2 regions of the Virgibacillus xinjiangensis genome follow, and region 2 is predicted to be linked to the other one. Evidence: riboswitches for the same ligand, from Rfam matches in the RefSeq annotation. Region 2 holds a riboswitch; the other holds the start of a gene.

Region 1 (14,967 bases), on a different contig from region 2:
ATTATTGGGACTACGAGTTTAACAAATTGAAATACAGAGCTAAGGTTCCCATCAATCAACTCATACCATTCACGGTCATCATAGTCGACCAATTTCTTCTTATCTGCTATGTAAGGACCAGCATTATTTATAAGATAATCGACCCGCCCAAAACGTTCTACTGCCTGATCAACCATATCTTGGATGTCTTCTTTCCTTGTTATGTCTCCCTGGACAAACTGCAGCCTTTCTTCAAAATCGGCCCATTCTCTCTTTAACTCTTCTACTCTCGCTTTGTCACTCCGATAATTGACGGTGACAGAACAGCCTGCTTGGAGGAACTGTTCTGTCACCTTTTTTCCCAGCCCTTTATATCCGGCGGTAATTATTGCATGCCTCAAATGATCCACCCGCTTTCCATGTTTTACTTGGGCTTATCTGGATGGCCGGTCAAGCAGAGACAAGAATTCCATACGATGGTCGGCTGCATCCCTGAATAGTCCTCTTACTGCCTTTGTCGTTGTAGAAGCACCAGATTTCCTGACTCCTCTTCCACACATGCACATATGTTTTGCTTCTATTACAACCATGACGCCCTGAGGGTCAAGCACCTCTTCCATGGCGTCTGCAATCTGGTTGGTCAGCCTTTCCTGCACCTGGAACCTTTTTGCATATCCATCCACCATCCGGGCAATCTTGGAAAGGCCGGTTATTTTACCATTAGGGATGTACCCTACATGGGCCACTCCGAAGAAGGGGGCGAAATGATGTTCACACATGGAATGAATTTCGATGTCCTGCACCATCACCAGTTCCTGATGGTCGACATCGAACACCTTTTCCAGATGGGATTTGGGGTCTTCCCTGTATCCTTCCGTGTACTCAAGGAAGGCTTTCAGCACTCTGTCCGGGGTTTCCTCCAATCCTTCCCGATCCGGGTCATCCCCGCATAGTTCGATCAGATTTCTCAAGCCGGCCTTTACCGCCTCTTCTTGATCGAGCTTGTTCTCCGTATCTTCTATCTCCTCGTTGGACAGTTTGCGGTATTTCTGGGACGTGAGAGAATTAGTTAAAGACATATGCTTTTACCTCGCTTTATATAAATAGCGTAATCCAGCCTGTCCTTCTCCAGGCATGACGATTACGCTTTCCCTTATTCTTTGCATATATATAGAATAATGTATTCTTTTCCGTTTGGTCAATAAAACAAATTGGAAAAGTTGGAAAGCCTTTGGACTTTACCATTGTAGAAATGAAAACCTCTGGTCCATAGGGAACAGAGGAATCTGGGATACAATTTCCTTTCATAGTATGAGATAGGAACGCCTGGTTATCATATACCATGTCGGCTCGCCCTGCTTATGACAGCAAAAAGCCGGTGTCCAGATCTACCTGTTGCCCGCTTGGCCTCAGGACCCTTCCAAATATGCCTAGCAGAACCAAGATCGAAAACATAATGAAAAAAGCAATATTCCTTCCGCTGAATCCCTCTCCGCTCACATTAGTCCCTCCCTTTGTTTGCATCCACAACTTGCTGTTTTAACGACTCGATTAGTTGGTCGATGCCCTTATTCCCATTGTTCTTCAAAAAATCATATAAATCGGTCTCCTGATGGTCACTGGACTTTCCCAATTCACCAACAACCCTTATTTCAACATCACCATCTCGATTTACCAGGACACTTCGCACAGAGAGTTGGCCGCTAAGAAGGAGAGCTGCCGAAACAAATTCTAGACCCTTATCTTCTAATAGGCTCTCAAATTTGCTGTTTTTCCGTTTTCCCACATTACCCCTCCTTCTTATAAAAGTAATTAGCCTTATCAAACAGAACCCCATAAGAGTATTCATTTTATTATAAGGAATTCTCCTTGAAATGTTATTGGTTTTTCCTGATAAATACAAAAACGGCAGAGATCATTTCGATCAACTGCCGTTCTTTCTACTTATTTTTCCCTTCAAACTCTTCCATGAACGCTACAAGTTGCTTGACACCCTGTAGTGGCATTGCATTGTAGATGCTTGCCCGCATTCCTCCTACAGAGCGATGTCCTTTCAATGTTTCAAATCCTGCCTGTTTGGCTTCATCTATGAAGACTCCATCCAATTCCTTATCCGGTATGATGAACGGAATGTTCATCATGGACCTGCTATCCTTTTTCACCGGAGAATCAAATAACTCGGACGTCTCCAAATAGTCATATAGAAGCTGTGCCTTCTCCCGATTGATCCGCTCCATTTCTGGAAGACCTCCCAATCCTTTCAGCCATTCAAACACTAGCTTTGCCATATAGATACTGAACGTAGGCGGTGTATTATACAGCGAATCGGAATCACTGAAGGTTTTATAATTCAGCATGGCAGGACAGGAATCCGGTGCTTTTCCGATCAGATCCTCTCGTATGATGACCACCGTCAGACCAGCAGGCCCGATATTCTTCTGTGCACCAGCATAAATGACTCCGAATTTGGATACATCGATTTCCTCTGAAAGGATATTCGACGACATGTCTGCAACCAGTGGCACGTCTCCTGTGTCCGGAATCTCAGAAAAGGCGGTTCCTTCAATCGTGTTATTGGTCGTAATATGTACGTAATCCGCTTCCGGATCAATCATGCTGGAGTCCACCTTGGGTATGTAGGTGAAATTTTCGTCTTCAGAGGAAGCAATGACACGGACCTCTCCAAACCTCTCCGCTTCTTTTATGGCCTTCTTGGACCACGAGCCGGTATGGACAAAGTCAGCCTTGCCGCTGTTAACCATGAGATTCATTGGTACCATGGCAAATTGCTGGGATGCCCCTCCCTGAAGAAACAGAACCTTGTAGTTATCCGGGATTTGCAATAGTTCCCGAAGCAATTGATCAGCTTCTGAAATAATGTCGCTGAACCACCCGGAACGATGACTCAACTCCATTACCGACATGCCGGAATCCTGATAATTTAGCAGTTCTTTTTGGGCCTTCTCCAGTACGGGCAACGGTAGCATGGAGGGACCGGCTGAGAAATTAAATACACGGTTCATTTTAGCCACATCCTATTCTATATAGTATTGAATATAAAAAGGCAAGGATTATTTTCCTTACCCTATTTTGCCCAGACGATCGGCTGCTTTATGTTATGTGCTCCCCTGCGGTTATCCGCTGCATCGTCAGTCACACATACTCTTTGTGTCAATTTTAACATATTTCAACCAGTTTTCAACGCCGGCTTTAAGTCTTCCGCCATCGTTTTTGAAGGTATTTATTGGTTTGGTACAGGCAAGGATGAATATGAACCTGCAGCTGGAGGAGGGAAAAGTTTGGAATTCATAAAGGATATTGTGCTAGTGATCGGGAGAATCTTAACCATTCTTCCTCTATTGCTATTCATTACCCTGTTTATGGGAAAGCGGGCAATTGGCGAACTGCCTGTATTTGATTTCTTAATCGTAGTTACGATAGGGGCTGTAGTAGGGGCCGATATCGCCGACCCTGATATCCAACATATCCCAACAGCTATTGCTATCATTGCCATCGGACTTCTGCAAAAAGTGGTGGCTAAATGGAAAATTTCTAATAGAAAAGTGGGAAAGCTCCTGACATTTGAACCGACGATTGTGGTTCAGAACGGGAAGCTGCTCAACAAAAATCTGCAAAAAGTTCATTACTCGATTGACAATATCCTGCAGATGCTTCGCGAAAAGGATGTATTTGATGTTTCCGAAGTAGAAACAGCGATCATTGAGGCAAATGGATCATTGAGTGTACTGAAGAAACCGAAAAAAAGTACAGTTACCATAGAAGACCTGAGGCTGACCAAAAACGCTTCTTCTCTATCCCTTCCCGTCATTATGGAAGGGAAAATCTACACAAATACCTTAAAGGAATTCAATCTGACGGAGGATTGGCTGGATCAGCAACTATCCAATCAGGGTATAACCCAATTGGATCATGTCTTCTTCGCATCTCTCAATCGGAATCATGAATTGTATATTTCCTTGAGAAATGGGGACCAGCCAGCCACACCGCCGATCGAACACTAAACAGAGGAAGCCGCCTTTCCTCTCTGTCTCTGTCAGAACCGCCCGGACTTGATAATCGAATAAATGAGCCAAATGAACATCAAAATGGCTACCACAAAACCTATCTCAATCACTGGCAAATTCCAAATGTAAGTCGATTGGCCACCTATAGACGAACCGATGATCAGGCCTACCATGATAATACTGAACGATAATAGCACAATACTGAAGGACAGCCGGTTACTCACTTGAATCAACCGTTTCATAAAACTGTCGACATTCGAAAAGGAAATCTCTACGGGTATCTTTCTTTTTCTAATCATTGCGTACAGCTCTTCAATATGTTCCGGGAAACCGGCAAGGATGTCTTTATAGTCATCCAGCTGATGATAGATGTCCCCTGCCACCCTTTTGGGATGCAGCCGCTCCTTCAGCAACTTGCGTCCAAAGGGCTCAGCAATCTTAACGATGCTAATTTCGGGATCCAGCCTTTCCACGGTTCCCTCCAACGTAAGGAGAGTTTTTCCGACCAAGGACAGATCAGCCGGAATTTCAATCCGATGCTTGGATGCGACGGTAAATAAATCGTTCACCGCTTCACCGATGCTTACCTGGCTGAATGGTACGTCATAGTACTTTTCCTTCAATTTGTCCACGTCCCGTTTCAACCTCCGCATATCAATATCTGAAGGTACCAATCCCATCCGATAAATCACCTTGATGATCGCATCATTGTCTTGTCTCATCATCGCTACAATCAACGCTGAGAACTGATCTTTCATTTCCGGAGTCAGTCGGCCGACCATGCCAAAATCAATAAATACAATCGTATTATTACCTTGTGCCTTGACGTTTCCAGGGTGTGGATCGGCATGGAAGAAGCCTTCCATCAATATTTGATGGAACACGGAATGGACCAACCGTTCCGCTAATAGTTTTGGAGTAAATCCATCCAGAATGAGATCTTCCACTTCATCCAGCTTCGTTCCTTCCATATATTCCATGGTCAGCACCTTCTCCGTGGTGTATTCCCAATAGACCTCAGGTATACGAACCTTTGGATCCTTTCTGAACTGGTGAACAATTTTATGAGCATTCCTTCCCTCCAGTGTGTAATCCAACTCTGCCAGCAGGGAGTCCGAAAATTCTTGGACAATTTCTGTCACATGATATCTCTCCGCCCATTTCATCCGATTTTCTGCCATCCTTGCAAGGTGTTGGAGGATCTCCAAGTCGGTATGAACATTTTGTTGAATATTGGGCCGCTGGATTTTGACTGCCACCTCTTCTCCCGAGTAGAGAACTGCACGGTGCACCTGTCCAATAGAAGCGGCAGCAAGAGGTATTTCATCGAATGCTACAAAGACGTGATCAATCGATGCACCCAGCTCTTGTTCCACAATTTCTTTCGCATCTTCATATGGAAAAGGCGGCACCTGGTCCTGGAGTTTTTCCAATTCCTTGATGATATCCTCAGGTATCAGATCACGTCTGGTACTGGCAATCTGCCCCAACTTAATGAAAGAGGGCCCCATGTCTTCCAGGAACTTCCGAAGCCTTTCTCCCAGTGTTAATGTATGTACTTCTTCCCGAGTGTTCGTTACCAACCGCTTGGGCAAGGAAACAATTTTATGCAGACCAAGCTCCTTCACAAGAAATCCGAACCCATTACGAGAAAAAGCAATGGCAATCTCCCTGTACCGCTGCAAATGTCGTATCCTTTTTTGAAAGATGGCCAGCCCTCCTCTCTTTAATAACTCTTACTCTCTATTTATACCCCGATTAACATCATAATAACTCGACAGCATGTGTCCCTTCCACCATATCAAAAACCATACGAATAGTCCTCTGATTACTATTCGTATGGTGCCTGTGAAAAGTCAAAGATAAAAATGCACGGAATCCTTCACATTTTCCCATAAAGTTTACGAGAGGTATTTCCCATACTGGCTTGAATAGGACTAGTAGCTGAATAAAAGGAGGAGTTTGTATGAAGAAGTGGATTCTGTTGGCATTTCTTATGGCATTTGGATTGGTGACCGCTGTGTCGGCATCGAGTATCCTGGAGACTCAAAAGGTGCCCAAAGGAGATAGACATGATATGAAGGAGATATTGCCACCGAGCTCGAAATGGGAGAAGATGGCTGCAGGAAACGAAGTGAAAGGAAGATTTATGGAAGGCATCAATTTTGATGACAATGGAGATATATGGATGGTCAGCCCACCTACTAAAGAAATACTCAAAGTTTCAGGGAGTGGGGTGGAAACTGAATATGAAACGTCAGTTGAACCAGTAGGGGCGAAATTCCATAAGGATGGTCGGCTCTTCACTACCAATAGATCAGGTGAATTGAAAGCATACAATCCAGCTACAGGAAAGAACACTGTCATTGTCAGTGAATTTGACAACGAACGTTTACAGCCATTGAATGACCTGGTATTTGATGAGAAAAACGGAATTTACTTTACCGAACCTGGCGGCTCCCATGCCACCAAACCAACTGGCCGGGTCTTCTATCTATCACCAGATGGGGAGTTGACATTAGCTTTGGATCATATAGCATACCCTAACGGAATTGCTATATCAGCGGATGGCCAGCGGGTTTATGTCTCCGAATTTGCGACTAACCGGATAATTTCCGTTCCTTCTGTAACAGCGAAAGATAAAAGAGAGGTTCCATTTGTCTTCGCCCATTTGGAAGGCGGTATCGGACCGGATGGATTAGCGGTCGATGAAAAAGGAAACCTCTATGTTGCACATTTCCAAGCTGGAGAGATTGTTGTATTGGATAAAGATGGTTTTGAAATTGGAACCATCAGGCTTCCAGAAAAGGCAGGAACCTTTGTCACCAACCTGACATTCAATAACGGTTATCTTTATATTACCGAGTCTTCAAGGAATGAAGTTTGGCGGCTGAAGGTAGTAAATGGCGGAAAGCAAGAATAATAGCTATAAAACATATGCACCATCTGACTGGCATTCAGTTAGAAATCCCCTGTTGCCAGGGGATTTCTTACCCACTCAATGTGTTTCGAAACTCCAGGTTTACATTCATTCCCTATTTCAACTTGGCCAGTTGCGCATATATTTCATTTAGATGAGCGTAACCCATTCCTCTGACCTGCCGGATGCTTTCCGACCAAAGCTTTGCTGCCGCAAGAGCGTCATAGAGTGCATGATGTCTTTGTTGAATGGATATCTCATAATAATCACAGTAATCGTCAAGGGTGAACAAACCTGATTCGGGGTGAGTGATACTGGTAAGAAAAGAAGTATCAAGCACGCGGTGCTGAAACACTGTCTTCAAGGCAGTCCAACTGGCATGTTTCATGAATTGCTTTTCATGATTGGAATGATGTGCGACTAGTGCATCGCTTCCTACATATCGGTAGAAATCTTTTAAAACCTCCTCTAAAGGAGGTGCCTCCATCAACTGTTCTTTCGTAATACCTGTCAGCTTTTCAATTTGTTCTGAAGGATCTCCTATACAATGAACCATTGAATAGAAAGTGTTTTCTTCTAAAATCAAATCTCCCTGCATTTTGACCGCGCCTATCGATAACAAACGATCGCCTTTAAAAGGGTGAAAACCCGTCGTTTCGATATCAAATACAACCACCTCTAATTCATCCAGCGGAATATTAAGCACATCCTGCTGTTTTATTTCCCGGTGTAAATTTCTGATATAGGCGATTTGATGAGGGTCTGATAAGGAACGATCGGTTTTGGCATAAAATTGTCCTGACATTTGACTGATGAACTGCTTCATTCGATCCATCATCTTGCAGAACACTCACCTTCTATGATTTCCTTCGTATTCGAAAAAAGCTCATATCCTTTTTTCATCAAAGTCTTCAGCTCTTTCCTATCCTCTTTCGTCAACCTATCAACCGATATAAGATGAACTTGCTCATAGCTTGTAATCTCCTGTTGGAAACGGAGTCTAAATTGAAGCAATCGAACAAAATAGACTTCATAGCTGCCAATGGCCGGATATTCCTCCTTGATTCCATTGAACCTTGATAGGGTAGAGGACTGGGGCACTCCTTGCTTAACGGCCAGTATGCGTAAGGCGTTGACATACGGAAAGATGGCTGTTTGCTTCAATTGGACCTTGCCGGATTGTTTACCAAATGAATCGGATAATAACTGGCCGAAAAAGCCTATCCCTTTTTTAATGAAGTCCACATTTTCTGCGAGGCGCAGGGACAGACGAGGGTAGCTGTTGATGATGGTTGATGCTTGTTTTTTAATTTTCATCACCAATTGCTGTTCACCTATTAATACTCTGGCATCCATAAATGTGGAAAAATGCCGCAATGATGTCCAACTCGCTTCTTTCAGCCAATCGGTTATTTGTTGTTCCCAGTCAATTACAGACTGGCACCACAACGGATTCGATGCCATCACACCTCCGTCACATAGCTGATAACCTGCTACTTCCAGACCGACCGCTATTTCACTTCCTAACCTTTGGAAATAACCCGCGTGTTCCACTTTGCCGTCAAAAACAATGCCATGGTCCTGATCACTCCAGATGGACTGCTCCATACGGCCGGCACTGCCCATTAAAAAGAAGGCAAAGGGAACTGGGGGATTTCCCTGCTCCCTTTGCACTTTTTCCATGGCTTGTAATACTGTGTACTTTATTAAGTCATCATGGAATTTATTAAGTTTAAAATGGCACGTGGACACTTCCCCTATATGCTTTTGTCGCCAGTCCCTGACCTCTCGGTAGTTTTCCAAGACAGCCCTCCTCTGTCCAACCCTGCCATTATGCACCTTTCCGATCATCCGGATGAGGGATATTTTCCGGGTATCCGTACCCTCCATGTTCGCTTAAATCAAGGCCCACAATCTCTTCTTCCTCTGTTACACGAATTCCCCCCATAACTCTATCCATCACTTTTAGCAAAATGAACGCAACAACGAATGCATACAGGCCACTGGTGATTACCCCAATGGTTTGCACACCTAACTGAGTGAAGCCACCACCGTAGAACAGACCCGGCTGCCCCCAGCCGATCCCTGCGGAAAAGGCAGGTACGGCGAACAATCCATTGGCGAGTGTACCCCATATGCCGACTGTTCCATGAACAGATAATGCAAAAATCGGGTCATCAATTCTGGCTTGATCAAACCACCTCATACTGAAGACGACAATCACTCCACCAATCAGCCCAATAATCACTGCCGCCCACGGTTCCACGAACCCTGCCGGGGCTGTAATGGCCACTAACCCCGCCAATGCTCCATTCAATGTCGTTGGAACATCTGCTTTACCAGTTAAAGCCCATGAAACAAACATTGCCGCCACTGCACCAGCACCTGCAGCTACTTGCGTATTCAGGAGAACGAATCCAAAAAAAGCATCAGCTACTTCAAACGTACTCGCCCCATTGAACCCAAACCAACCGACCCATAGAAGTAATACACCTAGAGCTGTAAATACCTGGTTATGACCTGCAAGATTATTGGAAGAACCATCTTTATTATATTTGCCGATACGAGGCTTCAATACAAGGGTGGCAGCGAGAGCAGCCATTGCACCCGTCAAATGGACGACGGTCGAACCGGCAAAGTCCTGCTTTCCGTGATCAGCTAACCAGCCGCCGCCCCAGATCCAATGTGCGACAACAGGATAGATGAGCACGGAGAATAGTACAGCAAAAATAACGTATGCCGATAATTTCGCACGTTCTGCAAAGCCTCCAAACGCAATCGTCATAGCAACCAAAGCGAACATCATCTGAAACATGAAGTCTACAGCCGGCGCTAATCCTTCCCCACTGAAAGAGGCATCTCCATAAAAGAAATCCGATAAGCCAATAAACCAATTGCCTTCTCCATAAATAAACCCCCAGCCGACTGCCCAGAAAACCAGTGATCCAATTCCTGCGGTAAATATCGTTTTGCCAGCAATGTGCCCCGCATTCTTCATTCTTGTGGACCCTGCTTCCAGTAGGATAAACCCTCCCAGCATTAGAAACACCAAAAATGTACCAATGATTACCCATAAGTTATCCATTAGGACTGACTCCATTTCAACAACTCCCTATCACGTTAGTTTTCCTAACATCATTTGTTAATTAACAATTTACTACGTTCTAAATCTTCCACCAACTATCTTGTTAGAAAATCTGACAGGGTTTTTTAACTTTCTACTCTTCACATCTTTATCGCTAATTTATATTGGAGTATGAGGATATAAAAATCTGAAAAGATTGAAATGTTGGTCATCTGTAGATAGAATAGATAGGGGAATAGGGCATGTCATGGAAAGTTGCAGTAGAAGCATTATCTTTCCGTGCAAGGCTCCTTACAACACGTACAGGCTCTTGTTACGAAGAACCTGTGATCGGGAAGGATATAATAGGGACATCCTAATACCAACGAAGGAGTGAAAAACATGAACACCAATCATTTTGAAACCATTAAAAACGGAAAAGGATTTATCGCTGCACTCGACCAAAGCGGTGGAAGTACTCCGAAGGCGCTAGCCGCCTACGGAATCCCAGAAGATTCCTATAGCGGTGAAAAGGAAATGTTCGACCTAGTCCATGAGATGAGAACACGAATCATTACGTCGCCAGCCTTCAGTTCCGACCACATACTCGGCGCCATTCTCTTCGAACAGACGATGGACCGTGAAATCGAAGGCCAGTACACAGCAGATTACCTGGCTGACAAAGGCATTGTGCCATTTTTAAAGGTCGATAAGGGACTTGCTGGGCAGGAAAACGGTGTCCAAGTTATGAAACCGATCAATGACTTGGATGAAACATTGCGTCGTGCCAATGAGCGGAATATCTTCGGTACCAAAATGCGTTCGGTCATTCATGAACCTAATCAGGAAGGGATTAAAACTGTCGTGGACCAGCAGTTTGATATCGCGAAAACCATCCTTTCGGCCGATTTGGTTCCAATCATTGAACCTGAAGTGGACATTCATAGTGAAAATAAGGAAGAATCCGAGGAAATGCTGAAAGAGGAAATCCTGCAGCACTTGAATAAGCTTTCCGAAGAGGATAACGTCATGCTGAAACTGACCATCCCAACGAAGGCTGACTTATATAAAGAGTTGATTGACCACCCTCGTGTCGTCCGAGTTGTAGCTTTATCTGGTGGCTACTCGCGTGATGAGGCCAATGAGAAATTGAAAGAGAACCATGGTCTGATCGCCAGCTTCTCCCGTGCCCTTGCTGATGATTTGAATGCCGATCAATCCGATGAAGAGTTCAACAAGAAGCTGCAGCAGGCAGTCGATACAATTTATGATGCTTCCGTGAATAAAAAATAAAGTACTTTGAAAAAGCCTGTTCCCCTCCTTATTGTTGCAAGAGTGGGGACAGGCTTTTATCCTGCCTACCCTTAGTTTCATTAACTAGAAAAAGCCCCTGCCGCCGCTTCTAGGAAGGGCAGGGGCAAATCTATGGATACTTGTTTTACATATTTACAATTTTCATTTGACGCAGTTCTTCTATATTCTTTACACCTGATAACATCATGGAAGTTTGAAAATCCTGAAGGAAATTAGCTAAAAACCGTTCTACTCCTTTTTCTCCACCTGCAGCCAAGCTATAGACGTAGGGGCGGCCTAGCAAAACAGCATCAGCACCAAAGGCCAGAACCTTTAACGCATCAATACCTCTACGGACCCCACTATCAAATAATATGGGAATCTGACCATCTACAACTTTCACAATTTCAGGAAGTGCATCGATGCTGGAAATGACACCGTCTAATTGTCTCCCACCATGGTTTGAAACAATTATTCCATCAACCCCATACCTAATAGCTCGAAGTGCATCTTCTGGGTGCAGAATTCCTTTTAAAAGGATTGGCAAAGACGTTCTCCTTTTCAACTCTTTCACATGCTCCCAATCTAGAGCTGGATAGTTTATATTATCTACAATACTCTCCACAATCGTGCGTGAATGAATCTCTTCTAACTTTGAAAGAAATACAGGATCCGATTCAAAGTTTCCTTGGCCATAACCTTGTGCTAATGGTGAAAAGCGATGGTACAAGTCTTTCTCTCTATAACCTAATGTAATGGTATCTATTGTTAATACGATTGCTTCATATCCTGCGTCTTCCGCTCGTTTCACCATGTTAAAGGAAATTTCCTCGTCTTTGGCCCAATACAATTGAAACCATTTAGAACTGCCACTTGCAGCCTGAGCTATATTCTCAATGGAATAGCTTGAAACAGTACTTTGTATGAACGGAACGTTAGAATTAGCCGCTGCCCGAGCAACAGCCAGATCACCCTGTTCATCTGCCAACTTTAACACACCAATTGGTGCGAGTAAGAATGGATTAGGGTATATACGGCCCAACATGGTTATGCTTGTATCCAAGTTAGATACATCATTCAATAGTCTTGGGATAATGGAATATTTCTTGAACGCATCCGTATTTTTCCTTGCTGTGTCCTCACCACCGGCTCCTGAAGCGATATAACTAAAAGCAGGTGCAGGCATGGCTTGCTTGGCTGCACTTTCCATATCTTCGACACTGATTGGAAAATTGCCCTCGGCATCAATAGATTGAACAGCATGATCATTACTTTTAAAAGAAGAAGACATCCTTTAATCATTCCTTTAGTATGTATTATTTGCCTCTATTTATGGTACGGTTCACCCCGGTTAATCCGAAATCCACGATATATCTGTTCCAACAAAACCAGACGCATCAATTGGTGGGGGAAGGTCATCTTAGAAAAGGACAATGCCAGGTCACTACGCTGCTGCACATCCTTACTGATACCAAGGGAACCGCCAATGATAAAGGTGAGCTTGCTTTTCCCGTAAGTAGCCAGCTCATCCATTTTAGCTGCAAGCTGCTCCGACGTGTACATCTTACCCTCAATTTCCAGTGTGACGACATAAGCATCAGGATGGACGGCTTTAAGAATTCGTTCTCCTTCCTTTCTCTTCACTTCCAGCATCTCCGCTTCACTCATCGTCTCTGGTGCTTTTTCATCAGCTACCTCTACAATCTCCATATTCGCATACGCCTGCAGCCGCTTCACATATTCCTGTATGCCCTGTTTCAAATACTTTTCTTTCAATTTCCCGACAGCGATGATTGATATTTTCATCCTATAACGTCCTTTACCTGTTTTTATCTAAGTTTACCTTATCCAATTTTGCATTCCAACCCGCAGTTATTCTTTGAAAATTAATTTTTCTAGCGTTTGAACGTTTAGCCGGACTCATGTTTGGGTAATCCCTAAGGTAGTGAAGGAGTGAGGAAATTGGCACATCGGGAGTATTTAGAAGAAAAGATCGAGTACCTCCGCACGGTTATGTATGAGGCTTCTCAAAATGAACGGTATGATAAATTGGTTAAGATTTCCCAGGAGTTGGATGATCTCCTTAATAAGCTCAGTAATCCTAGGAGTGAGGATTGAAGCAAAAATAAACGAGAGACTGTCCTCTCTGTAAAAGGACAGCCTCTTTTGACATAATACCAAGGAAGGCCTGATGACCATTACTCCTCCAATTCATGATCAGCCAGTGTATTTGCAATAGCATCTTCAATCTCTGAAGCCTTTGAGCCAAGGTAATTGTTAATCAGGACGGAAAAGACCAGTTTTTCTCCATCCTTTGTAGTGACATAGCCGGAGAGAGCCGAAACGGAAGTCAACGAACCAGTCTTGGCTTTCACCTTTCCTTCTGCCGGCTCATCCCTCATACGATATCTCAACGTTCCACCTTCGAACCGATCAGAATCTCCAGCAACCGGCAATGTAAACTGAAATGCCTCAAACCATTCCTTGCCCTGTATTGCGTACAACAGTTGTGTCAGTTCATTCGCTGGTATGTAGTTTTTATGGGACATACCAGATCCATCACGCAGCAGAATGGCTTCTTCATCCACTCCCAGACCGGTTACAACCTTCTCGATCACCTCTATTCCCTTATCCCAGCTTCCTTCTTCATGGACGACCCTTCCCATTTCTTTCGTCAGGGTCTCGCCGTGACCATTATTGCTTAACTTCATAAAGCGGAGAAAGAGATCCTCCAGAGGTATGGACTCCTTATTGGCAAGTCTGCTGGCACTCTTCGGCGTTTTTCCATACCGTATATCGGTCTGACCAATAAAATCTATCCCTTGTTCTTCTAAAGACTTCTTAAATACATCCACTGCATATCCAGTCGGCTCCCAAACAGATCTCCATACTTTGGAATCCGACCCATCCAGCGGCATTTCCCCTTCAATGATCAAATTATTGGTCCCATGCTCCCTTTCTATGGATATGTTTTTTTCTGCTCCTTTGTTGACCATCTCTGTATTATTCACCACAGTAATATAATCAGTCTCTGGGGTGATTTGGACATTGGCCTCTTCCCCTATTTTGTCGGAGGGCTTCACTTCAACAATTACCGTACCTGCGTCATAATCCTTATCTGGAGACAAGGTCAACGCAGAAACCTGGGCCCCTGTATAATATGACTCATCCGACCAATTTAAATCAAGGGATAGGCGGACATCATCATACCAGGTGTCATCCCCTACAAGATCTCCTTTTATTTTTTTGATTCCATGGTTCTTCAGTTCCTTCGCTAAGATGTCCAAGTCTTCCTTCCGCAGGGTTGGGTCTCCTTTACCTTTTAAATAGATATCCCCGTGAAGGACCTGGCCATTTATCTTCCCATCAGTCCAGACCTCTGTCATGAACTGATAATCCTCTCCTAGCACCTCCATGGCTGCTGCCCCTGATAGAAGCTTCATATTTGACGCAGGATGCAGGTGGGTATCGCCATTACGGGAGAACAGCAAATCTCCTGTATCAGCATCCCGGACACTTACGCCCGTGACCGAACCATCCAATTGTTCATCATCGAGAATAGCTGCAAGTTTTTCTTCTAGTGTCCCATTACCTTCGAGCGCCTCTGTATTTTCTTCGGATGCGTTTACAAATAGTTGCTTCTCCTGCACCACCCATGGAAGAGAGAGAATAAGAATGGCAACAAA
Region 2 (14,967 bases):
AATCGGTTTAACAACAAACCGATCCAGCAGTTGATGCCAAATTTTTTCTGTTGTTGAACATCAATATCTTTTTTGATATGTTTCTGTTCCTTTTCTTATGATAAAGAATATGTGAACCACCGCTTGTCCTATAACCCGGTGGCTCAAAGAAAAAAAAAAGATCAAGCCGTCAGACTTAATCTCTTTCCAGATATATACAGCGCTGGAGAGGTGGGCATCCAAGCACCACCCAAATTTTGACAAATAGATCAAGTCGCGGCTGGGATGCATTATTAAATATTTTGCTGAGATTCGGTGCTTGCACTTCCAACTGTGCAGCAATATCTTTTATATACATGTTCTTTTCCTTGGCGATTTCCTTGAAACGGTTTTTAATCAGCGGTCGCGTACCCTTTTGGGCTGAAGGATGGACGGATCCAAAGTCATTGATCTGCTCCATCTTATCAATAATGCAACCAACGATGAACTCCTCCATTTGATAATCGTCGCGCCGGTTTTTATCCCGGTGGCGATTGATCAGGTTTTCGAGGTCTGTTATTTCTTTCAATCGTTCATAAGTTTCATCTTTGAGTCTAATCGTGACTTCCTTCATGTATAATTCACCTCGGCAATGGGGATGTTAGGAATGAAAGGATGATGACCAATTGAACAAGATGCTCTTGCTGAACCATCAGGATAAAGATAAAGAAGATGTCATCGAAATAATACATGAAACATTTGATAAAGGGAGAAATGGATAGACGGGGCTAAAGGAAAGAGATGGTTCTGGAAAATATTATTCCTTCCCTAATTACATATTCCACCTCCCCCTTGAACATTCCTTCGCCGAGCTCATACATTAGCAAGATTTGAAGACGACCCTTTAAAAGGTTCGTCTTTTTTCAGGCTTGTGTTACATCCGATAATTTGCCCCGTATCTAAATGTCTGCAGAATAACTGTCGGCCAAACCCAATCTTTAATAAAACCATACACCCACTTCAACAGTTCTTAACATTCTATTGATAAGCTGAATGTATCCAAACAAAGAGGAGGCATTTCATGGAAGCACGGGCAATTTTTATTGACATGGATGGCACATTGCTGACGAACTCCAATGAAATATCCGAGCGAAATATGGAAGCTGTCTCAAGACTGGCTAATCAGGGGGTTAAGGTCTTTCTGGCAACAGGCCGCCAATATGAGATTACCGCTCCCTATCATGCTGCACTCGGTCTTAAAACTCCTATGATCTGTCTGAATGGGGCTTCCATTCATGATGGTATTACAGGAAATGCCATCCATACAAGACAAATACATCTGGATGAAGAGCACTTCCACTACGTAACCGCCAGTGTCCCTTGTAACATTATGATCCACACAACAGACGGACTTTTTTGCAGACAAAATAGTGCAGAAGTAGCTGAATGGGTCAAAGAAAGTGGAATCCCTCCCCGGTATATTGGTGACTTGAGAAAGGCAGAGTATCAACATGTACTGAAATATAGTATACGGACTGGTGCCCAAAGTCCGGAACTATCTCGATTATTCAAAGACAAAGGTCATGTGATTGATTGGGAAGATGGGTTTGAGATTGTTGCACCGGGAGTATCCAAATGGTCGGCCATTAATAAACTGCTTCAAGCTTTCCGAATCAACAGTAGAGAGACGGTCGCTATCGGAGACGGGCCTAATGACCTTCAAATGCTGCAATCTGCCGGTACAGGAGTTGCCATGGCCAATGCCCATCCTGAAGTGAAAGCTGCAGCTGATTTCATCACAACTCATCATCAAAGAGATGGATTAGCTGAATTCATTGAACGTTATCTCATCAATTCATTTGCTGTCTGACCTTCATCCTTTCCTTCCCTCTCCGAAGAGTGACAGTATATGACTTCGTACTCATATTCACCGAAAGAAAATAAGTGTTGGATATAGTATGCTGCAAAGAAATATGTAGGTTCCTATAAGAGACTTCCCATAGATAGATGGTGAAGTCTCTTATTATGGTCAGACCTGTAATTACCACACATGCAGCTTATTAATGCTCTCTCCAAATCTATATAAATAATTCTATTGTAAATTGTTAGTTCCTTTGTTATGGAGGGTAGAATTATTAATGACCCCCCGTTTTTTGTAAAAAAACATCGATTAATGGAAAACGATTACAGCAGGGATTTAAAGGCTTTTGTAGAATTACTGTTATAAGGCAACACAACACAAGGAAGGTGAACAGAATGTTCAAGAAAGACCTACTGAAATGGCTCCCACGAAAAGACCAGGTGACATGCGAAAGAAAGTTGATCAAAGTGATGAAGCGGTTAAGAGTCAGAAACTTCAACTTTAACTGGGACCGTAAAAGCTGCTTTATTGAATTTCGTTATCAGGAAACTTCCTATCGATTGGAACATTCTATCGAAAAGGCAAAAAAGCGGGGAATTTTCTTAAATAATGGATTGGATTGTTTAATGGAGCTGACTAAATCCTTGGAGGACCTATGCGGGATCATTGAACGAGGTACATATCCATTCGAAGCATGGATAGCCGGTATGGCACAGCCCGCTCAGGAGGAGGACATTACCGAATACGAAGAAGAGTTCCATATCCGATATCGATCGACCGGAAAGCAGAACTCTCCGGAATACCACCATCGTGACCAGCTTGGCACTTTTGACCAGGACAGCCCATTACGTTTTGACCATCCGGAACAGATTTTACAAACCACTGAACGCAAATAACCCCCCTGCTCGGAAAAAACCGCAGCAGGTGGAAAATTTCATACGTTGATATGGATATACCACAAACGTAAACATCATCTTTACGTTTGTTTTTTGTGTTAAGAAAAAGAAGTGTAAATTTAGTGTAAAGTTTCTGTTCATCCTATTTACAAATAACTGCCTGTCATTAACAATAAGAATGTCATTCAAATGGCATACTTCGACATGGAAAGGCAGGTAAAAATTTTGGAACTGGATGTACAGACATTAATTTTCGAATTCATTGGAGGATTAGGTATCTTCCTTCTAGGTATAAAATACATGGGTGACGGGCTGCAAAAAACAGCCGGCGATCGTCTGAGAGATCTCCTCGATAAATTTACAAGCAATCCATTCATGGGAGTACTGGCAGGGATTGTCGTGACCATACTGATCCAATCTAGTACAGGAACAACTGTATTGACGATCGGATTGGTAAATGCAGGTTTCATGAGTTTCAGACAGGCTATCGGAGTCATTATGGGAGCCAACATAGGAACCACCGTCACTGCTTTCATCATTGGTATTGATATTGGAGAGTACGCACTTCCTATAGCAGCTTTAGGTTCTTTCCTGCTCTTTTTCTTTAAAAATCCGAAAATAAACCATATTGGCCAGACGGTTTTTGGTTTTGGTGCGTTATTCTTAGGACTCGAATTCATGAGCAGCGGCATGTCCCCACTGCGGGAACTTCAAGCTTTCCAGGATCTGACCGTGAGCATGAGTTCCAATCCTATTCTCGGTGTAGTCATCGGAACGGTATTCACTGTCATTGTACAGAGCTCCTCAGCCACCATCGGGGTTCTACAAGGACTGTTTGCCCAAGGAGCAATTTCCTTGGATGCTGCGTTGCCAGTGTTATTTGGAGATAATATCGGTACAACCATCACGGCGGTACTTGCCTCCATCGGTGCTTCTGTTGCGGCTAAAAGAGCTGCTTTTACACACGTGACTTTCAACCTGGTCGGTACCATCGTGGTTCTTCTGCTGCTGGGCGTTTATACTCAATTTGTCGCCTATCTACAGACTACATTCGACTTGAATCCGGAAATGACCATTGCTTTTGCACACGGAAGCTTTAACCTAGCCAATACCATCGTGCAATTCCCATTCATTGGAGCTTTGGCATGGTTGATGACTAAGCTGGTTCCAGGCGAAGATGTCATGGTCGAATATAAACCGAAGCACTTGGATCCCATCTTTATCCAGCAATCCTCAACACTAGCTCTTGATCAAGCTAAACAAGAGGTTGTACGAATGGGTGATTATGCGGCCAATGGGCTTGAAGAAACGAACCTTTATCTGACGACAAACCAGGCAAAGCATTCTGAGATGGCCATGCAGATTGAGGGGGCATTAAATAATCTGGACAAAGAGATTACGGATTATCTGGTCAACATTTCTACGGAATCACTCTCAGAATCTGACAGCAGCAAGCATACAGCTTTGATGAATTCTGTCAGGGATATCGAGAGGGTCGGCGATCACTTTGAGAATCTTATTGAGCTTGTCGATTATAAGAAGTCCCATAAAGTGCACTTGACAGAACAGGCGTTGACAGAGTTGAATAATATGTTTGACTTGACCATCCTAACAGTGAAACAGGCTGTGAAAGCTTTAGAAGGTATGGATAGGGAAACGGCATTGGATGTCATGAAAAAAGAGGAAGAAATTGATAAAATGGAGAAAGAATACCGCAGAAAACACATTATCCGTGTAAACGAAGGACAATGCAGCGGTACGGCAGGTATTGTATTTGTCGATATGCTAAGCAACTTGGAGCGTATCGGGGACCATGCTGTTAATATTGCCCAAGATGTACTGGGTGAATAAACAATTTAAAAACATGCGAAGAAACTGGAGGTTTCTTCGCATGTTTTTTATATCTCTGACGATTTATATATTTCCTATACTGGGAAGTTCAACCTTCTTCAGCTGCCATTGCATCTTCCTTTGTCATGTGTACCGTACCGAAAGGATGCTCCGGCGGCGCGTAAATTGTATAAAGTTTTAGTGGCTTTCGACCTGTATTGGTTAAGTTATGCCATTTGCCGGCCGGCACCATAATGGCATAATCCTCGGATACTTGCCGTTGGAAGTCCAGTTGTTCCTCTGTATCTCCCATTTGCACTAATCCTTGCCCCTCCTCAATACGCAGGAATTGATCTACCGTCGGGTGGACTTCTAACCCAATATCATCACCCACGTCAATGCTCATTACAGTAACCTGCAAATGCTCCCCCGTCCATATTGCGGTGCGAAACGTGTTATTATTCTCAGCGGCTTCTTCAATATTTATAACGAATGGCTGGCCCCCATAATCCTTGTATTCCATATTATCTGGGTGATTTGATGATAATGAACTGAAACGTTCTGCATGCCCTGTCTCCTCATGGTATGCTCTCAAAAACACCTCGCTTATTGGTGAAGACTGTGTCATTAGATAAGCTTTCCGATTTGCCTCCCCATTTTTCAGTACCGTGTGATAAGCTTTTTGCACCCCTTCATCAAACGAGTTGAAAGGCACCCTATCCAACTGGTATACAGGCACTCTTCCTGTCATGGAAATATATAAGTCGTTAAGATGGTGAAGGCGAGCTGTTCTATGTTGCATAGCTCCAAAGATTTCCTCGCGTTTTTGTTCCTCAGAAGCACTATTTGCAAGCCGATTGTATAGATCAATCGCTTCCGCTTCTCCTTTAATCACTTCCAGAATAGCCTCTACTGTTTGATGATTGCTTCCAACCATAGCGCCCTGGTGATATGACGGATTGTTTACTAGCTGGGGGTATGGGTACATGCGGTGATCGTAATACACATTGCTCATTCCCTTCATGGTTTCTACAGAATCAGCCTATGCGTGAAGTTCATAGAATGTACGTATGCCTATGTGCACCCAGTTGATTAGTAGGACGTTATATGCATATCCTTTTAACCCTTTTAACCGCATGAATACAGCCTGGCGTATTTTCAAGAAATACACCTGGCTGCAGGATCATTATCCAAAATACCGGACTATATAAGACGGACTGATACAATTCCCTCGATTCTACTGATTTCTTTTTCCAGCTCAGGCAGCATATATTCGCTAACCTCGTCATCAATGTCAATCATGGTATATGCAACATCTCTCCGGCTTCTGTTCACCATATCTGCAATGTTCAGATGATGGCTGGAAAGAATAGAGATGATCTGGCTGACCATGTTCGGAACATTGTGGTGGAATGCAGTTACACGTTTTTTACCGGTGTAGGGCAAGGATGCATTCGGGAAGTTGATCGAGTTTTTGATATTCCCTGTTTCCAAGAATTCCTTCACCTGCTTGGTAGCCATTACAGCACAATTCTCTTCTGACTCCCGCGTAGACGCGCCAAGATGCGGAATCGGCACGGCATTTTCCATGTTCAATACATTCTCGTTCGGGAAATCGGTAATATATTTTCCCACTTTTCCGTTTTGAAGTGCTAATGCCATATCCTCTTCATTAACTAAACCATCACGAGAGAAATTCAGGATATGTACATCCGGTTTCATATAGGCAAATGCTTCCTCATTGAACATTCCTGTTGTATCATCAGTCAATGGAACATGAACGGTGATATAATCCGAGTTGGCAAACAGTTCCTCTATGGTCATGGCGCGATGGACGTTCCTGGAGAGATTCCAGGCAGTATTGACAGAGATGAATGGATCAAAACCGATGACATTCATGTCCAGGGCCAGGGCATCATTGGCAACAAGCGCCCCTATAGCCCCCAAGCCGATCACGCCTAAGGTCTTCCCTTTCACTTCTTTACCGACAAATTGCTTTTTGCCTGCTTCGACCTGTTTGGAAATCGATTCTTCTCTTCCATCCAATCCTTTCACCCAGCTTAGACCGTCGAAAAGATTACGGGATGAGGCAATCAAGGAAGTCAGAACCAGCTCTTTTACCGCGTTTGCATTGGCGCCTGGTGTATTGAAAACAGCAATTCCTTGATCAGTGCATCTGTCGACAGGGATGTTGTTGACTCCGGCCCCTGCCCGAGCAATCGCCTTTAAATTATCAGGGAAATCCATGTGGTGCATCGAATAACTGCGGGCAACAATGGCGTCGGGGTTTTCATGATCATCCGTGACGACATACTGCTCCTTATCAAAGACATTCAATCCCCGTTCAGCGATGTTGTTGAGTGTTTTTATTGTTTTTACTTGATCCAATGTGGTGGTCACCATTTTCATTTTTCCTCCTTATACACAATGTAAAATGACAAGTGTTACTGACGTTCATCCTCAATTTCTAGGTTTCAATTCGTGGCTATCCCTCCTAAAAAAGCAAAAAGAGGCAAGGGAAAAATTTCCCTTACCTCTGCCCAGGCGAACGGCTGATCGTCACTATATGCTCCCTCACGGTGATCCGTGTTTCGCCAGTTACATATAGCCCTTTTCATTTCTTTTATAGTAACAATATTCCCACCAGCATTCAATAGCTGAATGATGAAAATCGATAAAACTTCTTCTCCCGCTCACTGCTTCATTTTATAAACCCTTGCTTCAAAGGGTTTCAAGTTGATGGTACCTAATTTATCCTCTTCACGGATCACATAGTTGCTTAGACAATTTTTCGCCCTTTTACCATGTAACCCCTTAGGCAGTTCACACACGGTTTCTTCGTTAAAAAGGTTGGTGATCACGATCATTACTTCCCCACCCAGCCTGCGTGTATAGGCATAGACCTGATCATCCTCTTCCAAAATCAACTCATACTTTCCGTAGACAAGAACTTCTTCCCGTTTCCTTAGCAGTATCAATTCTTTATAATACTGATATATAGAATCCTCTTGGTTCATTGCCTGCTGTACATTAATGAATTGATAATTTGGATTGACTCTGATCCATGGAACACCATCCGTAAAACCAGCCTGCTTCCTGTTTGACCACTGCATCGGTGTGCGGGAATTATCACGTCCGTTTTTCCAAATGATCTCCATAATCTCTTGGTGGCTCTTCCCTGCTTTTTTCTCTGCGCGATAGAGATTATGAGTGGCAACATCCTTATAGTCATCTATTGAATCGAACCGTACATTGGTCATGCCTATTTCTTGACCCTGATAGATAAATGGTGTCCCTTGCATTAAGAAATACATCGTTGCCAGACATTTGGCAGACTTCTCCCAGATAGGCCCGTCATCGCCCCAAGTGGATACAGAGCGTGGCTGATCATGGTTTTCAAGGAATAGAGCATTCCATCCTTTCCCTTCTAAACCTTTCTGCCACTTTGTCAACGTCTCTTTCAATGCGTGGATATCCAATCCACCTGACGTGCTTTTTCCCCATAGATCCAAGTGTTCGAATTGAAAGATCATATCAAACTTCCCATTTTTTTCGCCGACCCATTCATCGGCTTCTTCTACAGTGACACCATTTGCTTCACCGACAGTCATAATATCATAATTGGAAAATGTCTCCTCTTTCAATTCTTTCAGGTATACCTGAATACCCTCCCTGTTTCTATGCCCCTCCATCGACGGAACATATTCTTTCTGTTCCGGATTAGGAAGGTCCGGCAATCCGGGAAGTTTTTTTATATGTGATATGGCATCAACCCGGAATCCGTCAATCCCCTTATCAAGCCACCAATTGACCATGCTGTACAGTTCCTTGCGAACGACTGGATTCTCCCAGTTCAAGTCCGGCTGTTTTTTAGAAAAAACATGCATATAATATTCTTTGGTCCGCTCATCATATTCCCATGCTGAGCCGTGGAAGATGGACTCCCAGTTATTCGGTTCCCTTCCTTTTTTTCCCGGACGCCATATATAATAGTCACGATAGGGGTTGTGCTTGGAAGAACGGGATTCAATGAACCACGGGTGTTCATCGGATGTATGGTTGATGACGAGATCCATAATCAATTTCATACCACGGTTATGGGTTTCTTCAAGCATTTGATCAAAATCCTGCATGGTGCCGAATTCTTCCATGATCCCCTTATAGTCACTGATGTCATATCCATTATCATCATTCGGCGAACTGTAGACAGGGCAAACCCAAATGACGTCAATGCCAAGTTCCTTCAAATAGTCCAGTTTGGATATGATACCTTGGATATCCCCAACTCCATCACCGTTCGAATCTTTAAAACTTCTTGGATAGATCTGATAAACAACTGCTTCCTTCCACCATCGCCTGTCCATATTCTCCCACCTGCTTTCCCTATTTTTATCATTCCCTGTCGACTTGAGAGACCGACCATTCATGACTGACTTCCCTTATTCTCCTAAATCAGCCAACCATTTACGCAGTTTTCCCTTTGGATAATAGACCTTCCCATTCAGGACAATATGGGGGATGTCCGGGTGATCTTCGGTCAAAGCTTTAGCATCCTCTTTAGAAATCCCTAGAAAATAATGAACATCTTTTTCCTTGATCAGCTCATGGTCATCTTCTTCATGGAAGAAATCCATATGGCTTTTTAATGGTGGGTTCTTAAAGTTCTTTAACCCATCCCCTATGAAATATCCTAAAGCGGCAATCCCTACAGCTAGCCAAAAATAATCCATTTCAATCCTCCCCTTCCTTTGATTGTTGATCAGAACCATATGTTTTATTCGAAAGATTGTGGTCAGTAGATGCTACGATTTCCGGTGGGAATAGTTTCAAAGTTTTTCGATTTCCGTCATTACCAGATTTCCGTCATTACCAAAGTTAGCTTGCTCATTGGGGAAACAGAGGTGGTTTACAGATACCTATAACAAAATCAAAAGGCCATCCCCCTATGTAATCCTACAAGAAGATGGCCTCCGGTGAGGTTTAATTACTTATTTTTGACCGGTGTGCACACTGCATATAGACCCTCTGATGGGTCGGACATATCTACGGATATTATTTTATACCCTCCAAAATCTATTTGTTTGTCGATTTGTTCCATGGCTCTTCTTCCTTCCTTTCGATTTCTCACACAATAGCCATTATATGCGCTATCTCGGTAAAGGTGCATAGGATTTTCTGATACAACTCATCGTCTAGATTCCGCTTCAAGAATCTGCTCTGGTTTCCAGGGAGGTGAACTTACTTTCCTTTCTGCCATACAGAAGGAAGTAGACAAAGATGCCTGCTGCTATCAAGCCAACCATTGATAAGTACAGGCCTCTATAACCGACTTCTGGTACAAGGAAACCTAAGAAGAAAGGTCCTATACCTATCCCTATATCCAATAAAATAAAATAGGTGGAATTCGCCAGTCCCGCTCGATGCGGTGGTGTCAATTTGATCGCCAACGCTTGGATGACCGACTGTAGATTACCATAACCCAAACCGATTAATGTTGCTGCCAGCAAGAAGACAACACTTGTATCCGCTTGGCTGAGCAGATACATTCCCAGTGCAAATATAATCAAGGCAGGATAAACAACCGTGTTACCGCCTTTTACATCCATCAACTTTCCTGTAAAAGGCCGTGATACTAAGATTGCCACCCCATACACGAAGAAGTACATACTTCCAGCTTCTACCAAATTGATTTCCGCCGCATAGGTAGTTATAAAGGATAGTGTTGCAGAATACGCAACTGCCAAGATTAACATGACAATGGAAACAGGCAATGCTCGTGGTTCGATAAAGTCGGATAAGGACAGGCCCTTCTTCCCATTGTTCGCTTCTTTATACTCTACTATGGGTTCCCGTACCGGAAGGGCAAATAATAGACTGATAATCCCTACGACTAACGAAAATATAAATATACTCAAATATCCAAAATAACCAATGAGGACGACACCAATTAACGGACCGATCGCCGTTGATAACACGATACTTAAGCTGAAATAACTGATACCTTCCCCTTTCCTGGAGTCCGGTACCACCTGCGCGGCTATGGTTCCAGTAGCAGTGGTTGCCAAACCTACCCCAATGCCATGCAGGAAGCGGATCAAGAGCAGGACATAGATAGATATAGACAGTAAATAAAACAACGTCATGGTAACAAAAAACAAAATTCCAATAACCAACATTTTCTTACTGCCTATTTTTCCGATTTCCTTCCCGCCATATAATCTCCCGAGCAAGACCCCGAGGATGAAAATGCTGGACACCAATCCAGCCATACTTGTGGCAGCGTCATATGTATCAGCAGCATAAGAAGCCATAGTTACCAACAATAGATACATCGACAGCATGGTGACAAAATTGACCATCGAAATGGCAACGAAATCTCTTGTCCACAACTTTTCTTTTTGCAAATGACTCACTGCTCCCCCGTTGATTGACAGATAACTAACTAGAGTATACGGCTTTCACTATTTATTGTCTATGCCTACTAATCTCTTCCAGATAGGCAAAGGAGCCACAGTTTAGGATGTGGTCGTTAACCAAAAAACCTATTTCCCCCAATTCTATTGGTGAAAATAGGCACACATTTGATAATTAGCTGATTGGTGGTTGATTCAAAAAAACAAACTCCCCTTATAACTTACGTATGGTAAAGTAGCTTTGAAGGACTGGCCAATTCTGTGGGAATGGGCTCCCCAATACCCAGTAGCTTCCTCCTCTCAAGCCGTATTCTTCAATGGTATCGTATTTCGCTGCCATGCTTCGTGCATCTTCAAACCAAACTTCATGCTCTTGATCATTTTCATCAACATAGCGAAAATAGGGAGATTGGGAAACTTGGTCATACTGAATGGATGCTCCATATCTTGCAGCGAGCTCCACAGCTTCCTTGGGGCTGACGGTGCGGGCACGTGTCCCTTCTATCCATGGTATATTCCAGTCACGACCATACAGGGGTATTCCCATCAATATTTTTTCACGCGGGATGACGGTCACCGCATAATCCAGGACTTCCCTTACTTCATGAATAGGTGCGATTGCCAATGGCCTGCCGCCGGCCCACCCCCATTCATATGTCATTAATACGACAAAATCAAGGATTTCCCCTTGTGCGGCATAATCATGTGCTTCATATAGTAGTCCTGCTTGGTCTGCACTGTCCTTCGGTGCCAGGGCGGAGGATACAGAATACCCCAGCGGTCGCAGCCTCTCCACTACACGTCTGAGAAAACTATTGTAGTTTTCCCTGTCTTCCGGATAAACGTACTCTAAATCGAAATTTACTCCTGTATATCCTTTTTCCTGCATCTCCTCAAGGATATGGTCGATGAGTGAATTCTGACGCTCGGTATTTCTCAGTACAGCAGCTGCTATGTCCGAGCTGAACGAACCACCCGAAAAATTGGTCAATACAAGCAATGGCGCTACATTATTTGCCCTAGCCGCCTCCAGCAGCGGAGTATCTTGCAATTCTGTAAGAGAGCCATCTTCCCGGAAGGAATAAGTGAATGGTGTTAAATAGGTGAAATGCCTGCCAAGTGCAAGCACCTCCTGCCTTCCTGTCTCACTCATATCTGTTGTATACGCATTAATATCTTTTACAGGCTTTGCTCCCCTCGGTATATAGAGCACTTGGCCTATGGAAAGAAAGGATGGATCAGCAATTTGGTTTACTTGCATGATTTGCTGGACAGGTACGTTATAGGTTTGAGCTAATGCCCATAAAGTTTCTCCTGGTTGGACAGTATGTGGAAAATAAGGAAGGACCAACATGTCACCAACAAAAATCAACGACGGGTCCGAAATCTGATTGAGCTGCCCCAATTGTTCTAGAGGCATTCCAAAACGTTGGGCGATTCCCCAAAGTGTGTCACCCTGTTGCACGACATACTCCCGGCCAGGCTCCGGTATTACCAATGCTTGCCCAACCACCAGTATGTCCGGAAGATTAAGTTGATTCGCTAAAACAACCTGATTGATATCCGCCCCATAACGGAGGGCTATCTCCCATATGTATCTCCACGCTGTACCACATGAATTTGCATACATCCACCACCTCACAATATGTCCCTATATACCAAGCTATTCAGAAGGCATGGACGATATTATGCTGATTTCCCCTATAGGCATCGAAAGAAGGACACTGTCCATACAACAGATGAATTGCTTAATGATCCTTTCATACAAAAAACTGCCCATCCGAAGATGGGCAGTCACTTTTTTCATCTTATAGAACGGGCATCCCATGACGATGGAATGCGGCAACTTCAAGGTCAGTCATTCCCTGTACCTCTGCAAAGGCAGCAAGTTTATCTGAAATCTCAGGTGCATAGCCTTTCGGGGGAGCAGCATGTCCCATGCGACGCTGGCCTCTTGCATTTCTCTTGGCAAATGGTCCCCAGATTGCCAATGTCAATCCTGGATCCTGGATGTTCACGAAGAATGTCTTCCCATCTGGAGAGAATGTAGGTCCAGCCAGTTCTGAATGATTCAGTCTGTTTTCAGCAAATGTATAGGCTTCTCCTTCAGGCGTAAGGCCGATAATCCTGTCTACCCCGCCACCATCTTCCGCAATCCATAGGTCTCCCCATGGTGTAACTGTTATATTATCCGGAGCTTCCAGGTCATTCGATTTGGTAGATTCATAGAACAATTCCAAGGTGTTCGTAGCCGGGATGTAACGGTAAACTGTACCTAACCCCTCTTGCCCTCCGGAAGTATCAGAGAACCAGAAAACTCCCCCTACCATATGACAGCCCTCCAACCGGGAGAATTGGATGCACCCTTTATCTTCTGCATCATCCGTGGGTTTCTCCGGATCCACATCTTTCCATACGATACCAAACTTCTGCCCGGAATAGAAATCACTTGCATGATTGGCGCTTAACTCCTCTATGGCTGCTGCCTGCAGCTTTCCTCCTTTATGTAGTGAGCCGATTTTCTGACTGCGGTCGTTTGGAAGAAATCGATAAAAAAAGCTTGGTCCTGCATCCTCTGTAAGATAAACAATGCCAGTTGCAGGATCTACATCCACTGCTTCGTGGGAAAATGCCCCCATTTCACGTATCGGTGTTTTTGACAAGTTGTTCTCCGGATCCAATGGGTCTACTTCAAAGACATATCCATGTCCCCTGTGCAGGGTTTCTTCACAGGTCAACCAGGTGCCCCACGGTGTCCCGCCACCTGCACAGTTACGGATGGTGCCGGCAGAGGTCACATATTCTTCCTCTACTTTCCGGTTGGCTCCTACCACGAGAGCGGTCGTTCCGCCTGTATAATCTTTACTATACGGATTTTCACCGATCACCGGATACTTCGTATTGCCTGTCAGCTCGTGGTTGCGTACGAGAATGGTAGAATTGTGTTTCCCCTGGAATGCTGCCATACCATCAAACTTTTGAGGGACAGGCCGGCCATCTGCCATTTTGCTTCCCTCTTCCGAGATAATTCGGTATTGGAATCCTCTTGGAAGGTCGAACACACCACCAGGGTCTTTTGCCAGAGGCCCGAAGCCGCTCAGTGACCCTTTCGCCTGGGGAGATGCTGCAAGAGCTGCTTTTTCACTCAAGGATAAGAACCCGCTTGCCCCTAAGGCGATTGCTGCTGTACTCATGCCCCCGACCCTCAAAAATCGACGCCTGTCCATATTCGGTTTCCCACTCATTGAAAATCCTCCTCTGTTCATTTATGTTTCCCTGATTCCTATTACTAGCGTAACAATTGGTTATTAAAGGAAAATTGAATCGTTGTAAAATAAACGTTAATCCCTTGCGATTTGGTTGTCCCGAAATAGAAACGTGTTAAAATAAGAAATATAGGGAAGAATGAAGTTACAAAACTTTTATAAAGAAGGGATTTTTAGATGCTTTCATCAATTGGAATACCAGGCCTGATTTTAATCCTAGTCATCGCATTGGTTATTTTCGGTCCTAAAAAGCTTCCGGAAATCGGCAAGGCCACCGGAGAGACTCTGCGCGAATTCAAAAATTCCGCCCGCGATTTGGCAAGTGACCCAGAAGAAGAGAAGAAAAAAGATAGCACGGAATCTGCGGATACTCCAAAGGAAATGAGCAAATCATAGAGCACAAGAAAAGGGATGCAAATTGCATCCCTTTTTTCATTTAGAGAACATCATGGTTGTTTTGTTTCGCCTCCTGCACCTGTTGGCGAGTATCATGCAGTTGCTGATATGCTTGCTGAAACTGCGGATTCTCTGTAGCTTCCTTCCCAGCTTCATGCTGTGCCTGCTGAAGTTCCCATTCCGCATGCTGCAGCTGGTCATGCGCCTTCTCCAGTAATTCTTCGTCCTGTCCTTGTGCCAGACGGATGGCTTCCTGAGCCTCATCAATCTGATGACTGGCTTTTTGTAATTGCTGATGTAAATGTTCGGACATATACAATCCCTCTCTTTCATGAAAGCTATGCAAT

Evidence for each region. A riboswitch is a leader RNA that binds a small molecule or an ion and turns the genes downstream of it on or off. The one in region 2 is predicted to bind ZMP and ZTP.
Region 1: another riboswitch for ZMP and ZTP. It lies ahead of serC (3-phosphoserine/phosphohydroxythreonine transaminase); the one in region 2 lies ahead of ACFOGI_RS09605 (phosphoglycerate dehydrogenase).

What each region holds. Positions count from the first base shown of each region.
Region 1 covers NZ_JBHRSA010000046.1:122,998-137,964, reverse strand. The annotation lists gene ACFOGI_RS12680 (SDR family oxidoreductase) at 1-380, opposite strand, end outside; gene folE (GTP cyclohydrolase I FolE) at 414-1,058, opposite strand; gene ACFOGI_RS12670 (hypothetical protein) at 1,481-1,765, opposite strand; gene serC (3-phosphoserine/phosphohydroxythreonine transaminase) at 1,920-3,002, opposite strand; ZMP/ZTP riboswitch at 3,065-3,146, opposite strand; gene ACFOGI_RS12660 (DUF421 domain-containing protein) at 3,279-4,001, shown strand; gene ubiB (2-polyprenylphenol 6-hydroxylase) at 4,034-5,689, opposite strand; gene ACFOGI_RS12650 (SMP-30/gluconolactonase/LRE family protein) at 5,971-6,927, shown strand; gene ACFOGI_RS12645 (exonuclease domain-containing protein) at 7,040-7,750, opposite strand; gene ACFOGI_RS12640 (DUF294 nucleotidyltransferase-like domain-containing protein) at 7,759-8,727, opposite strand; gene ACFOGI_RS12635 (ammonium transporter) at 8,756-10,024, opposite strand; gene ACFOGI_RS12630 (fructose bisphosphate aldolase) at 10,391-11,281, shown strand; gene ACFOGI_RS12625 (alpha-hydroxy-acid oxidizing protein) at 11,427-12,572, opposite strand; gene rlmH (23S rRNA (pseudouridine(1915)-N(3))-methyltransferase RlmH) at 12,608-13,087, opposite strand; gene ACFOGI_RS12615 (aspartyl-phosphate phosphatase Spo0E family protein) at 13,244-13,399, shown strand; gene dacB (D-alanyl-D-alanine carboxypeptidase/D-alanyl-D-alanine endopeptidase) at 13,480-14,967, opposite strand, start outside.
Region 2 covers NZ_JBHRSA010000041.1:44,999-59,965, forward strand. The annotation lists gene ACFOGI_RS09580 (helix-turn-helix domain-containing protein) at 176-592, opposite strand; gene ACFOGI_RS09585 (HAD family hydrolase) at 1,040-1,828, shown strand; gene ACFOGI_RS09590 (hypothetical protein) at 2,215-2,715, shown strand; gene ACFOGI_RS09595 (Na/Pi cotransporter family protein) at 2,905-4,566, shown strand; gene ACFOGI_RS09600 (cupin domain-containing protein) at 4,655-5,482, opposite strand; gene ACFOGI_RS09605 (phosphoglycerate dehydrogenase) at 5,749-6,948, opposite strand; ZMP/ZTP riboswitch at 7,077-7,157, opposite strand; gene ACFOGI_RS09610 (glycoside hydrolase family 13 protein) at 7,239-8,909, opposite strand; gene ACFOGI_RS09615 (DNA-binding protein) at 8,985-9,275, opposite strand; gene ACFOGI_RS09620 (MFS transporter) at 9,750-10,958, opposite strand; partial or broken gene ACFOGI_RS09625 (LysM peptidoglycan-binding domain-containing protein) at 11,173-12,584, opposite strand; gene ACFOGI_RS09630 (alkaline phosphatase PhoX) at 12,767-14,203, opposite strand; gene ACFOGI_RS09635 (twin-arginine translocase TatA/TatE family subunit) at 14,402-14,620, shown strand; gene ACFOGI_RS09640 (hypothetical protein) at 14,661-14,933, opposite strand.